4 regions of the Pseudoalteromonas sp. APC 3355 genome follow, and region 4 is predicted to be linked to each of the others. Evidence: predicted binding sites of a transcription regulator. Region 4 holds the regulator's gene; each other region holds the start of a gene.

Region 1 (3,840 bases), on a different contig from region 4:
ACCTGTCACTTAATCGTTTTGGTGAATACACAGTAGAAGATGGCGGTCGTCAAACGTATGGCGCAGAAATTTTAACTGACGTTAAAGTTAACTACTTCGTTACTGAAGATTTATCAGTAAATATTGGTGCAAATAACTTGTTCGATGTTTACCCAGATAAAAATGAAATAGGTAACTCTCGCTCAGGTACTATTGTGGATGCTAGTGGCAACACAGTAATAAGTAGCTCAGGTGTGTTTGACTACTCACGTCGTTCGGCTCCGTTTGGATTTAACGGTGCTTACTACTACGTAGGTGCAGAATACCGTTTTTAATTAATAACCTCCCTTTTGTTATTTAACTCAAAGGGCCGTAAGGCCCTTTTTTTGGTTTTAGCTTGGGCTGATTTTATTTAGAAATCAAACTTATTGGATAATCATCGTATTGCTTAATATTATTCATTACATTCATTAAAGTATTATGTGTACTGTTTTCGTCTGCGGTTATAAGTACCGAACTTATTTCATATTCAGCCGCGAACATAGCTAAATTAGTCGCAACTTGCTCTAAATCAATTAACCTCCCAGAAAAATATACTCCGTTACTTTCATCAATTTTAAATAAAGCATTTTTAACAGGCTTATCTATTTGAGGGCTGTCGAGTGGTCGGTTTAATTCAATAGCCACAGGTTTTACAAAAGATGTAGTTACAATAAAGAAAATTAGTAATATGAACACTATGTCTAACATCGGGGTCATATCTACATCAGCATTATTTTGTAGTTTGGTTAGTTTTTTCATATTGGACCTTATTTTTAATTAAATGCTGCGGCGCCACAGCAAGGTTTTAGGTACCTATTAACAAAATTAGCACAGCAAAAATAAAGCGTGGTTAAATAAATATTCTAATAACATTAAATATTTGTACTAATTATGTATTAAAATGTGGTGAAATAAGGCGGTGTTTATACCGTTCTGCTTATATATGGGGTCTATTTAGCATCGTTATAATGTAATGCAATTTGTTAAATTGCTTAAAAAACTATGTAGATTGGTATTAGAGGCAATAAAAAACCCAGCTCGAGGCTGGGTTCTAGTTATGCGCTATGTCAGCTTAATGCTTTTGCATACGGCTCATTTCTGCATGGCAGCTTTGCATTGTTAATAATGTTTTAGCCAGTGCAGCTTCGCAGTCAGCTGGTTGCGGTTTATCCATTGCTGCTTTAATTTCTTCAAGGGTTTTATCTTCTACCTCTTCGAGCTCTTTTACATACGTGCTGTCGTTGTGTGAGGTGAAAGTAGTCAATAGGGCTGTGTACGCACGTCGTGCTTCAACTGCGAAAGATGAGCCATCTTCGCGTTCGCCTTTTTCATTAATTGCATATGGCTGCAAGCGCTCAACACTCACTTTTCGGGCATCTATCATACGCTGAAAAAGTGCACCAATAGCAGGGTCTTCAACTTTTTCCTGTGCTTTTTGATAAAAATCGATGCCGCTGTTCATAACTTGAATGATGTCAGTAATATGATTTACTTCTGATCCTTGATGGGTGTTCATAATGACCTCTTTAATTAAATGAATGTATAGTTCAATTTAATAAAAGCAATGTATGTTCCACGTTTCAATAGTTATGTAGTCATTTGATTTTATTGGTTTAATTTTATTTTAGTAAGATGCTAAGTTAACAGGCAGAAAATTAACCTAGCAATTTTTACATTATATTGTGTAATAAAGTTATTTTAGCTCTTCAGCTACTTCAGCTACTTTTTGACGTAACCAAATGTGACTCGCATCGCGATGTAACAGTGGGCTCCAAATCATATCAAGCTCAAAAGGAGGGATTGGAAATGGTGGCTCTAAGATTTTAAGCCCCGGATCATCTAAATATATATTTGCGGCTTTTGAAGGAAGGGTCGCAATTAAATTTTTCTCTTTAGCTAAATGAATTGCCACATGGTAGTTACGCGTAAAAGTGGCAATATTACGATGCTTACCAAAGTGAGCAAGTGCTTCGTCAACCCAGCCAAGTTTTTGCACATCTTTAGGGTCCATGCCTACACCTACACCAAAACCTGTTTTGCTTACCCATATATGGCGCGCTTTTAAATAGCTGTCGAGGCTAAAGTTTTCAATTATAGGATTATCGGCTTTTACTAAGCAGCAAAAACTATCTTTCCAAATACGTTTATGATGAAAAGACTGCGGTAAGTTTTCAAAACGGTTGATTGCCATATCTACTTTACCGTTTTCTACATCATGAAAGGTGACATCACTTGGTGTGAGTATATCTAAAGTAGTATCGGGGGCTTCTTCGTGCAATTTACTTAAAAGCTTTGGTGCTAATGTACTTGCAGCGTAATCACTGGCCATTATTCTAAACACACGCTTACTTTGGCTTGCCTCAAATTCTCGATTAGGTGCTAGAGTTTCTTCAAGGGTCATTAATATGCCACGAATAACGGGTTGTAACTCCAAAGCACGCTCGGTAGGCACCATACCATCGCTGGTACGAACTAAAATAGGGTCGTTAAATAAGTTACGAAGACGTTTAAGGCCATTACTCATTGCAGGTTGCGTTATACTCAATTGATTAGCAGCGCGTGTTACGTTGCATTCTCGCAGCAATGTATCGAGGTAAACGAGTAAATTTAAATCTATTTTACTTATATTCATTGTGTGTGTCCTTTAGCGCTTACCAGTGGTGAATAAAGCGCTGTGCTGTCGGGTATGGGTAAATATGACTTACCTGACCATTTTTTATATTTTGTTGTGCCTGCTTCCAAAAGCTAACATCTATAAGCTCAGGATGAGTGCTGAGTAAAAACTTTTTATACATAGGGTTTGGCATTACAAATGTACAAAGTTGCTCAGGAAATACGTCCTGTGGTGCAACAGAGTAACTTTGTTCATCCATTAGATAGTCGTCATAGCTCTTTGCTTTTGGTAATGCTCTAAAGTTCATATCGGTTAGATATTGAACTTCATCGTAATCGTAAAAAATAATACGTTTGTGCTTACTTACACCAAAGTTTTTTAAGAGCATATCACCAGGGAATATATTAACAGCAATCATTTCTTTTAGGGCTTGCCCATATTCTTCAATCGCGTCGGCGACACTTTCTTCATCAGCATTTTCTAAAAACAAGTTAAGAGGTGTCATGCGCCGTTCAATATACAAATGCTTGATGATCAACCAATCGCCCTCAATTATCATTGATGAGCCAATTGTTTTATGTAATTGCGCAAGTAAATTACTATCAAAACGCGCTAAAGGAAATACGACGTTAGAATACTCTATGGTATCGGCCATTCTGCCAACGCGATCATGGTTTTTTACCAGTTGATAGCGTTTTAATACGGTATCACGGCCAAAGGGTTTACTCTCACCAAATTTGTCTTTTATTACTTTAAAAACATAGCCAAATGAGGGGAGGGTAAATACCATCATCACCATACCGGGAGTCCCCGGTGCAATTGTAAACTCATCACTAGAGTGAGATAAATGATTTAAAAACTCTCGGTAAAACTCAGTTTTACCCTGCTTATGAAAACCCACTGCGTTATAGAGCTCAGCAAGTGTTTTGTTTGGCATAAGTTGATTTAAAAACCGAACAAGTGCTGAAGGTGCATGAGTCTCTACCATAAAATAAGCGCGGGCAAAGCCAAAAATAACACGCATTTGAGATGACTTAGTTAAAAGTGCATCTAAATATAATCCGTTATCTTCATCGTGTAATACAGCGATTATAAAGGGCTGAACCCCACTTTTTGAAACAACACGACCAACAATATAGGCTGCTTTATTTCGATAAAAAGGCGTGTGTAAAATATCAAAGCGCATTTGCCAAGGTTGGTGATGT
Region 2 (3,840 bases), on a different contig from region 4:
GCTACTTGATTTACCCATTACTTCTTCAAACATTTTATTACAACCAGCAAACACGCCATTGTTATCGCGGTAATAAAATAAATCAGGAGATGAATCAACTATTGAGCGCTGCAGCATGCTTTGTTGAGCAAGTTCTTGTTGTGTTTTTTTACGCTCAGCAATTTCTCGACGTAGCTCTTCAATAGCGCGGTGCTTGGCATGAAATGCCATTTTACGCTCATCAATTTCGATGTTTAGACGGTTAATGTTATCTTTTAGGGTTTGATTTAAAAGCTTTTCCTGCTTGGTGGCGCTATCTAAATAAGCATATGAGGCATCAAGTTGTCGAATTGAATTAAGCAACACACTTATAATTAAAGGAGAAACCACAGCCGTAAAAAATACCACGGCTAAAATATCAACCAGGTGTAATTCGCCTATCGCCACATAATAAAACATGCTCGATAAAATAAGAGATACAGTTAAAAATAAAGTGTAACAAATAGCAGCGGTTTTAAATTCACCAAATCGCGTTATTGAGCTGGAAAGTACCCGAGCCCAAGGGCTCAAAGAATAATCGGTCATACGTAATTTTATCTCTTAGCTGTGTACTTAATATAAAGAAGGCAATGCGTATGTATAAACATACCATTTTCCCAGATTTTAGCATTTTTCTCCTACCACTACTCACGTTGTGCGATAAAAACAGAATTTTTCATGTTTGATTTAGCTCATCTATTAAACTCATCATTTCAGCAATAAATTATTTAGTGTAAAATGCCCCGCTTTATTATCCCCAAAATACGAGTAGCGCACATGCAAACCAATATGCCAGATATAGCAGACACTGCACCCGCTTTACAAACAGGTAAATTAGACTGGGTTGGCATGGGCGAAATAGAACTGCCATTTATTTTTGAATCTCGAGACTTATCTCCAGTTACAGTAAACGCCAAAGCTCGTGCATTTGTAAATTTACATAAAGAAGATGCCAAAGGCATTCATATGTCACGTCTATTTTTGGCACTTGATCTGCTTTCAACCGAGCAGCAAGTCAATCCGCAAACTATAGCGCAGGCACTCGATACCTTTATAACTAGCCACGAAGGGCTGAGCGATAAAGCACAAATTGAATTTAAATTTGAATTACCGCTACGCCGTAAGTCATTATTAAGTGGTAAAGCGGGCTGGAAAAGCTACCCAGTTGTACTTACCAGTACAATTGAAAATAACGTTATTAGCTACGAGCTAACCGTAGATGTTACTTATTCTTCAACGTGCCCATGCTCTGCTGCACTTGCGCGCCAGCTTATACAAAACGCGTTTAACGAAAAGTTTAACCAAGAAACGTTAAGCCAAAAAGATGTGCACGAATGGCTAGGCACTACACAAGGCATTGTAGCTACTCCTCACTCGCAGCGCTCTATTGCCAACGTAAAAGTAAAGCTTGATAGCAACATTCAAGAATTTGACGTAGTTACGCTAATTAACACTCTTGAAGCTGAGCTTAAAACACCAGTACAAGCGGCAGTAAAACGTGAAGATGAGCAAGAATTTGCCCGTTTGAATGGTCAAAACCTTATGTTTTGTGAAGATGCAGCGCGTAAAATTAAAGCATTGCTAGAGGCAAACAATTACAGTGATTATTGGCTGCAAATAAACCACTATGAATCACTGCATGCGCACGATGCTGTAGCTATTGCAGTAAAAGGTATTAAAGGAGGCTACAAAGCTTAATCGCTGTGTAGCTATTGCTTGTAAACCAGTCGGTAATTATTTTATAACCCATACTTTTTAGGCACGTAAATTGCTTTGTTTGAGCAGTGTCAATTTGTTGTTATGGAGTTACCGTATGGAATTCGCTTTATTATTAATCCTAGTATTAGTTGTCGGGGCCTCTGTTGTTGCGTCAAAATTTAATGACGATGGCGGAAACCCGTATCCTTTTACTCGCAAGCAAACTGTTTTTACGCAGGTTGAAGGCGCTTTTTTAAATCTTCTCGAGCGTGCTGTTGGCGATCAATATAAAATTGTTAGTCGCGTTAAGTTAATCGACGTTATTGACTGTAAGCAAGGCCTTTCAGTAAAGTCTAAACGTGCTGCTTTAGCTAAAGCTAAAAATAAGCAACTCGACTTTGTATTAATCGATAAAGAAAAACTAACAATCATTGCTGCTGTTGACCTAGTTAACAATGCCAACAAAGATGGCCACAAAGCTCAACGCGACTGGTTTGTAAACGGTGCACTAGAGTCTGCGGGCATTCCACATATTCGTATGAAAGTTAAATCGGGCTACCGCCCTTCTGAAGTACGCGATGCAATTATGTTTAAACTTGGTAAGCCTGCAGCAACACAAACTCAGCGCCCTGTTCGTAATCGCTCACATAAGCCAGCGGTACTTTCACCTTCTCAAGCTAAAGCGCAAACCACGGCGTTAGCTGAAATTTAAAAAACGAATTAAATACTCTCCTAAAAAGTATTTAAAGCGAGCTCATAAACAAGCTCGCTTTTTTGTTTTTTATTGCTAACTTCACGTATAATCAAGTGATTCAAACTCAGGAATTAAACTTTATGAATGTTGGTATTATTGGCGCAATGGAGCCAGAAGTTAAAATTTTACGTGAAGCTATGCAAAACCCACAAATTTTAACTAAAGCAGGTTTCACTTTTTATACTGGCGAGTTGGCTGGTAACACGGTGACACTTGTTCAATCTGGTATTGGTAAAGTCGCATCAACTATTGCAACTACCTTACTTATCGATAACTTCAAACCTGATTGCATAATTAACACAGGCTCAGCCGGTGGATTCGATCCTTCTCTTAGTGTTGGCGATGTCGTAATTTCGTCAGAAGTACGTCACCACGATGTAGACGTAACTGCTTTTGGCTACGAAATTGGCCAAGTACCACAAATGCCGGCAGGCTTTGCAGCACACCCTAAATTAGTTGAAGCAGCACAGCAAACTATCGAACAAATCAGTGATGTTAAAACACTCGTTGGCTTAATTTGTACTGGTGACACATTTATGTGTGACCCTATACGCATTGATAAAGCACGTAGTGATTTTCCTACAATGCTTGCTGTTGAAATGGAAGGCGCTTCAATTGCGCAAACGTGTTTTACGCTAAACACACCATTTGTTGTAATTCGCTCAATGTCTGATATTGCTGGTAAAGAGTCACCACAATCATTTGAAGAATACCTAGAAACAGCATCAATCAACTCATCTAAAATGGTTGTTGCACTTTTAGAAAAACTAACAGCAGTATCTTTGTAAATGCTTAGCAATATTGTTCAAAATCACTTGGACTTTATTGCCTTTATACTAGCGCTCCTTGCTGAGCGCTTTATTCCCCTTATTAGCTGGTATCATCCTAATACGGCGTTAAATGCTGTTTTTAGTGCTATTGGCAAACGTATATACAAAAGCAAAGAACCTAAAAGCTATCAATATTTGGCAGCTATACTCGCAAGCTCACTTATTTTAAGTGTTATTCTCATTATTGTAGTGTTACTACTCGAGTTTGCTTTTTACCCTGAATTACTCGCAGGTCTTATTTTATATTTATGCCTAGAAAGTAAGAGCATTGATAAAAAAGCACTTCGCATTGCAAAGCTAACTAAACAAAATCAAAAATCCACAGCACGCGAATTACTAAAGCCACTGCTCGCCCGTGAAGTTAATAGACTTTCATCAGCTGGTATTATCAAAGCATTAATTGAGAGCTTAATACTGCGCACCGCTCGATACTATTTCGTAGTCATATTTATATTTTTAGCATTTGGCCCTATAGCTGCCCTTGCCTATCGGTTACTTACCTTAATACAACAAGCATGGCGTAGTGATATCCCCCCAAAT
Region 3 (3,840 bases), 180 kb from region 4:
TCAGCAGTAATTGGACCTACTATTTCATCAGTTAATAAATCAGTGCCTTCGACCATTGAAGCAAGCGGCGTTTTTAGCTCATGAGTTACATGGCGTAAAAAAGTATCTTTTTGCTGCTCAAGCATATGAAGCTGCTCTTGTACCCATTGGAGCTTTTCTCCTAGCTCAACAAGCTCAGCTGAACCTTTCACAGATATTTTTTGCTGCCAATGCCCCTGCCCAAGCTTATCAATAACCGTAGTTAACCCTTTTAGCCGCCCACTTATGCGCCATAAAAAACCTCCCCCAACAATTAAAGTCAGTGGAATAAGTGCCACCAGCCAGTTTATAAATGACGCTTGCAGGCTTGTAAGCTCATTTTGGTTATTGGTAATTTGCGCTTCGTTTTTATCACGTAACCATAAAGTAAGCTCAGCAATTAAATCGCTCACTGGCACAAATAGCTCAGCTTGTTGTTGTTTTTGCTCAACGAGTTTTACATGCGCGGTTTGTAAGGTGGTATATAAGCGTTGCCATTGGTGAATATACTCTTTATTCGTGTTTACAAATTTGAGTTCATCAATGCTTTGTAGGGATGATTGCCATTTATCGACAATGAGCTTATCAAGCGATTCACTTTTTAATACCCAGTTTTGCCTAGTGGCGCGCTCAAGGCTGTTGAGCTCTTGCTTTAAAGTGTTAAACGATTTGGTAATTTGGTAGTTGCTACTCACAATACTTTGAGTAACCGCTAATTGCTTATTAAGCGCATTTAAAAATACGATCACCACTATAGAAAGCGGAAGTAGCGAAAGCAGCATACTCATTGCAAATTGCCCAATTAAATTAGACCGCCAGTTAAGCATTGCATGGTATTTTTTAGCTATGGTTGCTGGCATTTCGTTTAGTCCTTTTAAGTTAAGCGCTCTATTATTAAGTGCTTACCTTATACACTAGCTGAACCAGCAATTATATTTAATACGATTAACAGCCAGCACTATAAAACAATGTGTCGCCAAATAGAGACAGCGTAACTCGTTGATTTTAATAAACTCCCTTTCAACCTCACTAAATAGTGTTGCAAAAGGCGCACAAAAATTACAATAAACCCAGTAAAAACTTCTCACTGGCTTAAAGCAAAAACAATAACCATTTGAAAAATAACAACAATTATTATTGGCACCATTTTTGTAATAGGAGTAATAACTTTAATCAATAAGGAAATAATTATGAACAAACGCATTTTAGTAATTTCATCATTACTGGCTTTAGGCTTTTTAGGCCCTAATGCACACGCAATGGACGTTCACGCGACTTTTAACGAACTTGATAAAGACAGTAACGGCACATTAAGTGAAGCCGAAGCAGGTGAAGATGCTGTCTTACACGAGAATTTTTCTCAAATTGATACTAATCAAGATGGGCAATTGTCGCTAGATGAATTCAAAAAATTTATTCAATAAACTCATTTAATAAGGAACGTGATTATGAAACAACTTATAGCCGCTTTTTCATTAATGTTTTTAGCAATTAGTGCCACCGTAATTGCATCGCCAACAAATGTGCGTTTTGCCCACTTAGATAAAGACATGGACGGACAAATATCAATTGCAGAAGCAAAGGAAGACAAGGAAGTAATGAGACAATTTGCCGACTTAGATGAAGACGGTGATGAAAAAGTCTCAAAAAAAGAATTTGAAAGCTTTAAACCTTAATGAGTAATTACTGATTAAGCTTTACTTAAGCTTGTTATAGGTAAACTGGAATTAAAAGCATTTGCCATAATCCCTGAGGGAGTGTGTAAAAGGATTTAATGTTGGGAGTTAAATTACGGCAAGTGCTTTTTCCTTTTTCCTTTTTTTTAGCCATAAACTTTAAATACATCTTTTGGAAGGAACACCATGAAGATACTTCCCCTTGTTATAAGCATCTTAATGCTATTAAGCTTTGATGCCGCTGCACTTGATGTAAAGCAACGCTTTGATCACCTCGATAGCGACAAAAGTGGCTATTTAACGCATGACGAACTTGATCCCCAACCACAACTATTAAACACATTTGTAAAATGGGACAAAAACCAAGATAACCAAATTTCGTTAATCGAATTTAAAAATTACCTTACCAATAACCTCTACTGAGTATTTTTCATGAAAAAAACAAGCTATATAGCGCTTTTTGCGTTTAGTATTTTTAGCACATTAGGCTTTGCTGCAAGCAACAATGTTGCAGAGCAATTTGAAAAACTTGATAGAAACCAGGATGGTTTTTTAACACGTTCAGAAACCGCTGTAGACCCCGCTTTGTGGTCTCGGTTTTCAAGCTACGATCAAGACAAAGATGGTAAACTAACGCTAAGTGAATACAGTTTATACGCTAGTAAATAAACCCTTTCAAAAGCTAGATATTTTATGTTCTAGCTTTACTGCTTTTTTCTTCATCATAATTTGTCTCACATATTGGTATTATAAAGTTGGGTTTGCTAGTGTTAACGCACTAACAATAAAAAATAATGCCTTATGCCGCTCAAAAAAATAATCAAACCACTCATACTAGCCAGCCTTTGCGCTAGTTCTAGTTACACTTTTGCACAAACAAAAGTAATTTATAACGCCAATGGTTATACCCCTTTATATCAAGGTGAAGTACAGCAATTTACTACCCTCGTTATTAAAAATGGCAAGGTAGTAAAACTAGGTAGCGATACACTTAAAGATAGCTACCCAGATGCCAAGCTAATTGATGCGCACGGTAATACCTTATTACCTGGCTTAATTGATGCTCATGGGCACGTTATTGGCCTAGGAGATAATTTATCGCAACTTGACGTACGCGGCGCAACATCGGTTGATGAAGTAACGAATAAACTAAAAGTATTTGCCGATAACAAACAAGGTTGGATTATAGGACGAGGCTGGAACCAAGAGCTTTGGGCTGATACACGCTTTCCTACGGCTAAAGATTTAGACAAAGTAGTTAACGATCGACCTGTGGTGCTTTCTCGAGTTGATAGCCACGCCATTTGGGTTAATTCAAAAGCGCTCGAACTTGCAGGTATTACCGCCCAAACAAAAGCGCCCGAAGGCGGTGAGATAATTAAAGACGAATTTGGCAATCCTACGGGTATTTTTGTAGACAAAGCAGAATCGCTAATTACCCAGCATATGCCAGCCCCTTCTAAACAAGATATAAGTGACTCACTAGATGCAGCAGGTAAACATTTATTAAGTTTAGGCATTACCTCTACTCACGATGCAGGTATTGATAAAACCACATGGGAGGTTTATAAAGAGCGCGGCGACCTTGGTAATTTACCGCTACGTATTGTGGCAATGTTAAGTGGTGCAAGCCCTGATTTAGACACAATGTTAAAGGCAGGCCGATACCACGACAAAAATGACTTTATGGAAATTCGCAGTGTTAAAGTTTACGCCGATGGCGCACTGGGCTCTCGTGGTGCAGCACTTATTGAAGAATATGCAGACAGACCTGGTCACCATGGTTTAATGCTTGAAACACAAGAGAAACTCGAAGCACTCTTTACACAAAGCTTTAAAAGCGGCTTTAGCGCAAATACTCACGCCATTGGCGACAAAGCAAATAAAGTAGTACTTGATGCCTATCAAAATGTGTTTAAAAAAACGGGCGGTATATTACTACGAAACCGAATAGAGCACGCCCAAATTGTAACCCCTGATGATATCCCTCGCTTTAAAGCGTTAAAAATAATCCCTTCAATGCAGCCGGTGCATGCCACTTCAGATATGCATATGGCAGAGCAGCGTTTAACTGAAAAACAACTAAGCGGCGCCTACGCGTGGCAAACATTTTTACAGCAAGGTTCGGTTGTTGCTGCGGGCTCTG
Region 4 (3,840 bases):
TATCTTTTTTACCTAAAATCTTTTCACGAATAGATTCAGCGAGTTGATGAACACTTAAATCAGTCGTATCTATCATAAAGTCGGCGCGAGTGGTTAATACATCAAGTAATTCTTTTTCTTTTTTGATGGCTAAATCAAGCGGCAACGAGTCTATTGATAGTGGGTGTAATCTGCGTGTTTCTGAAAAGCGTTTGATCAATGTCTGATCGTCGCTATCTAAATAAAACAACGTAGGGTTTGCAAAGCCAGGCAAGTATTCAAGAATATCGTTAAATTCATCTTGTTCTTTAGGGATGTTGCGCACATCAATGCTAACAGCAATTTTATCGTAGCTATCAGACACACTGCGAACTAATGAAGGTAGTAGGTTTACTGGAATATTATCAACGCAATAATAACCTAAATCTTCTACAACGCGCAAAGCAACCGACTTGCCAGAACCAGAACGGCCGCTTATGATAATTAACTCCATTTAACACCCTTTATAAAACTATGATTGATCGACAATAACTTGGTAAAGCTCAGTATCAGATTTTGCACTGCGTAACTGTTTACAAAAATCTTTGTTGTTTAGTTTATCAGCAATGGTTGCTAGAGTCTTTAAGTGCTGCTGGTTATCGCCATCTGGTACGATGAGTGCGACAAAAATATCAACAGGGCGATTATCGATTGCATCAAAGTTTATTGGAGTTTCGCTAACGAGCACTAAAGCCAAAGGCTCTTCTGCACCGCTCATTCTTCCATGAGGAATAGCAATGCCACGTCCTATACCTGTACTACCTAATTTCTCTCTGCTCATTAAAGCATTAAGAATATCTTGTTGCGGTAAATACGGAAGTTTGTCGTGAGCAAGTTCGCTAATGAACTCTAAAATTCTTTTTTTGCTATTAAAAAGGACCGCAGCTTTGCTGCAGTCCTGGCATATAAGTGAACTTAATTTCATCATATTAGTGTCGAGCAAGCTTCTCTTTGTGTTTGATTACTTGGCGATCGAGCTTGTCGATCAACGAGTCAATAGCGGCATACATATCTTGATGTTCTGTAGAGGCAAATAGCTCAGCACCGCTTACGTGTATTGTGGCTTCTGCTTTTTGATTTAATTTTTCTACATCGAGAATGACATGAACATTATTTATATGATCAGAGTGTCTTTCAAGCTTCGCAAATTTAGTATTAATATAGTCTCTTAGTGAATCGGTTAATTCTACGTGACGACCAGTTAAGTTTAGTTGCATAAGCATTACCCTCTTAGTTTAGCGTCTTAAATCAGACTTTTACGCTGATTTGACGGTGGAATAGCAAGAGATTCGCGGTATTTTGCGATTGTACGTCTTGCTACTTTAATTCCTTGCTCAGCCAATATATCCGCTATTTTGCTATCACTCAATGGTTTTGCTGAGTTTTCTGCTGCGATTAATTTTCGGATAAGCGCACGTATTGCTGTAGATGAACATTCACCACCGTTTTCAGTACTTACATGGCTTGAGAAAAAGTATTTAAGCTCAAATATACCACGGGGTGTATGCATGTACTTTTGAGTAGTTACGCGTGAAATTGTCGATTCGTGCATTTCTACCATTTCAGCGACATCATTTAAAACCATTGGTTTCATGGCTTCAGGGCCATGTTCAAAAAAGCCTTGTTGTTGCTTAACAATACAATTAGTAACTTTTAATAGCGTGTCGTTTCTACTTTCTAAGCTTTTAATAAACCATTTAGCTTCTTGTAAATGTGAGCGAATAAACTGGCTGTCGCCACTTGATTTTACAGTGCGAGACATTGCCGCGTATTGGCTATTAACACGAATTTTAGGCATGCTATCTGGGTTTAATTCAACAACCCAGCGGCCTTTAATTTTTTTAACTGACACATCAGGAATAACATACTCAGATTCTTCCCTTACAATAGTATCTGCAGGTTTTGGGTTGAGAGTATGTATTAGTGTCATTACTTCTTTAAGCTCTTCTTCTTTGAGCTTAGTTTTTTTCATTAATGTACGATAGTCGCGAGCTGCTAATAGATCAATATGCTCGGTTAAAATCATTTTCGTTTCATTAATGTAAGGTGTTTCTTTATCAAATTGATTAAGCTGAATACACAAACACTCTTGTAAACTACGTGCAGCAATACCAACAGGATCAAACAGTTGGATGCGTTTTAATACCGCTTCAATTTCATCAAGTTCAACTTCGTTATCATCTTCGTTTTCTTGATTAAAGCTTTCTAAAATTTCTTCGCAACTGAGAGTTAAAATACCTGAATCATCGACGGCTTCTACAATCGCAATAGCGATGGCTTCATCGGTAGGGCTAAATGGTGTTAGTTGTAATTGCCACATTAAATACTCATGGAGCGTTTCAGTAGAGGCGCCTTGGTATATTGATTCGTCTTCAGGCATTGGACCTGATGAGGCTGCAGGAGCGGCACTCATGTACTCATCCCAACTAACATCCATAGCCATGTCGTCACTTAGCGTGTCTTTTGCAAGTGCTTCACCAGTATCTTGTTCGTATTCGCTCGGAGCATCATCAGCAGATGCGCTAACAGTTATGTCATCGGTATCAGCTTTTTGCTCGTTTTTACCAGCAGCGTCTTCAGAATAGTCTGCCTCTTCAACCTCTAATAGTGGATTACTGTCGAGAGCTTCTTGTATTTCTTGCTGGAGATCCAATGTACTGAGTTGCAACAAACGAATAGCTTGTTGCAACTGTGGAGTCATTGTAAGTTGCTGGCCCATGCGCAGCTGTAGTGATTGCCTCATGTATCTCTAACAATCCTTTTATGTTGTTATAATTAATACTAGCAGATGCTTAAAGACATGGCGTAAATGTTACAGCCTAAATTGCTCGCCTAAGTAAACATCGCGTACTGTTTTATCATTTAATACGTGTTCTGGAGTACCTGATGCAATCAGCTCCCCATGAGAAACAATGTAGGCTTTTTCACAAACATCAAGGGTCTCTCTTACGTTATGGTCGGTAATTAATACACCAATCCCACGATTTTTAAGATGTTCTATTATTTTCTTTATATCTAATACCGAAATAGGGTCAACACCGGCAAACGGTTCATCCAGTAGTATAAATTTAGGATCTGCTGCCAGCGCTCGTGCTATTTCTACACGACGACGTTCTCCACCCGACAATGCCATACCTTGGCTATCACGAATGTGTTGTATGCTAAATTCATCTAATAAGTTATTGAGCGTGTCTTCTCTGGCTTGTTTATTTAGTTCTTTGCGCGTTTCTAAAATGGCCATTAAGTTTTGATAAACAGTCAGCTTTCTAAAAATTGATGACTCTTGCGGTAAGTAGCCTATGCCTAATCTAGCACGACTATGCATAGGTAAAAGAGTAATATCGTTATCATCAATAGATATTTTACCTTTGTCGCTAGGAACAAGCCCTACAATCATATAAAAAGTCGTTGTTTTACCAGCACCGTTAGGGCCAAGTAAGCCAACTATACTGCCAGCTTGTACTTCAAGGCCGACGTTTTTTACAACTTCACGACCTTTATAGCTTTTTGCCAATAGTTCTGCTTTTAATGTGCTCATGGTTGACCTTTATCGCCTTTTTTACTTTTTTTAGTTTCGATCGGTACTAAAATTGTGTGAACGCGGTCAGTTGAGTTTTCATCTTTTTCGGCACTGATGAGCTGCTGCTCTATGTCGTAGGTAATGCTTTTAGCATTTATTTTTTGTCCGGCTTGCGATACTTGTGCATTACCAACAAGCGTTAAAAAACGCTTAGATACATCATAACGTACTTCGTCAGCACTGGCGCTCATAGTCGTGCCGTCTGATTGCTTTTCTTCAAAGTGCGCAGGGCTACCTGTGGC

Evidence for each region. Region 4 encodes sigma-54, which starts transcription at its own class of promoters, with help from an activator protein. Its sites were predicted from a motif close to GTTGGCACGNNNNTNGNNT; they were not measured.
Region 1: QMA08_RS02840 (PA2169 family four-helix-bundle protein) is a predicted target of sigma-54. The motif match lies at 1,581-1,599, and genes of this name have one in related genera.
Region 2: QMA08_RS19510 (DUF2726 domain-containing protein) is a predicted target of sigma-54. The motif match lies at 1,774-1,792, and genes of this name have one in related genera.
Region 3: QMA08_RS04175 (EF-hand domain-containing protein) is a predicted target of sigma-54. The motif match lies at 1,155-1,173, and genes of this name have one in related genera.

What each region holds. Positions count from the first base shown of each region.
Region 1 covers NZ_JASDDB010000001.1:648,352-652,191, reverse strand. Annotated here, with positions in the region: gene QMA08_RS02850 (TonB-dependent receptor) at 1-314, shown strand, start outside; gene QMA08_RS02845 (biopolymer transporter ExbD) at 388-780, opposite strand; gene QMA08_RS02840 (PA2169 family four-helix-bundle protein) at 1,094-1,537, opposite strand; gene QMA08_RS02835 (LysR family transcriptional regulator) at 1,715-2,653, opposite strand; gene aceK (bifunctional isocitrate dehydrogenase kinase/phosphatase) at 2,673-3,840, opposite strand, start outside.
Region 2 covers NZ_JASDDB010000022.1:11,445-15,284, forward strand. Annotated here, with positions in the region: gene arcB (aerobic respiration two-component sensor histidine kinase ArcB) at 1-564, opposite strand, end outside; gene folE2 (GTP cyclohydrolase FolE2) at 796-1,716, shown strand; gene QMA08_RS19510 (DUF2726 domain-containing protein) at 1,832-2,428, shown strand; gene mtnN (5'-methylthioadenosine/S-adenosylhomocysteine nucleosidase) at 2,551-3,258, shown strand; gene ampE (regulatory signaling modulator protein AmpE) at 3,259-3,840, shown strand, end outside.
Region 3 covers NZ_JASDDB010000002.1:195,853-199,692, reverse strand. Annotated here, with positions in the region: gene QMA08_RS04180 (HAMP domain-containing sensor histidine kinase) at 1-878, opposite strand, end outside; gene QMA08_RS04175 (EF-hand domain-containing protein) at 1,209-1,442, shown strand; gene QMA08_RS04170 (hypothetical protein) at 1,467-1,694, shown strand; gene QMA08_RS04165 (EF-hand domain-containing protein) at 1,881-2,117, shown strand; gene QMA08_RS04160 (calcium-binding protein) at 2,127-2,363, shown strand; gene QMA08_RS04155 (amidohydrolase) at 2,496-3,840, shown strand, end outside.
Region 4 covers NZ_JASDDB010000002.1:16,507-20,346, forward strand. Annotated here, with positions in the region: gene rapZ (RNase adapter RapZ) at 1-472, opposite strand, end outside; gene ptsN (PTS IIA-like nitrogen regulatory protein PtsN) at 491-943, opposite strand; gene hpf (ribosome hibernation promoting factor) at 948-1,235, opposite strand; gene QMA08_RS03315 (RNA polymerase factor sigma-54) at 1,262-2,761, opposite strand; gene lptB (LPS export ABC transporter ATP-binding protein) at 2,831-3,556, opposite strand; gene lptA (lipopolysaccharide transport periplasmic protein LptA) at 3,553-3,840, opposite strand, start outside.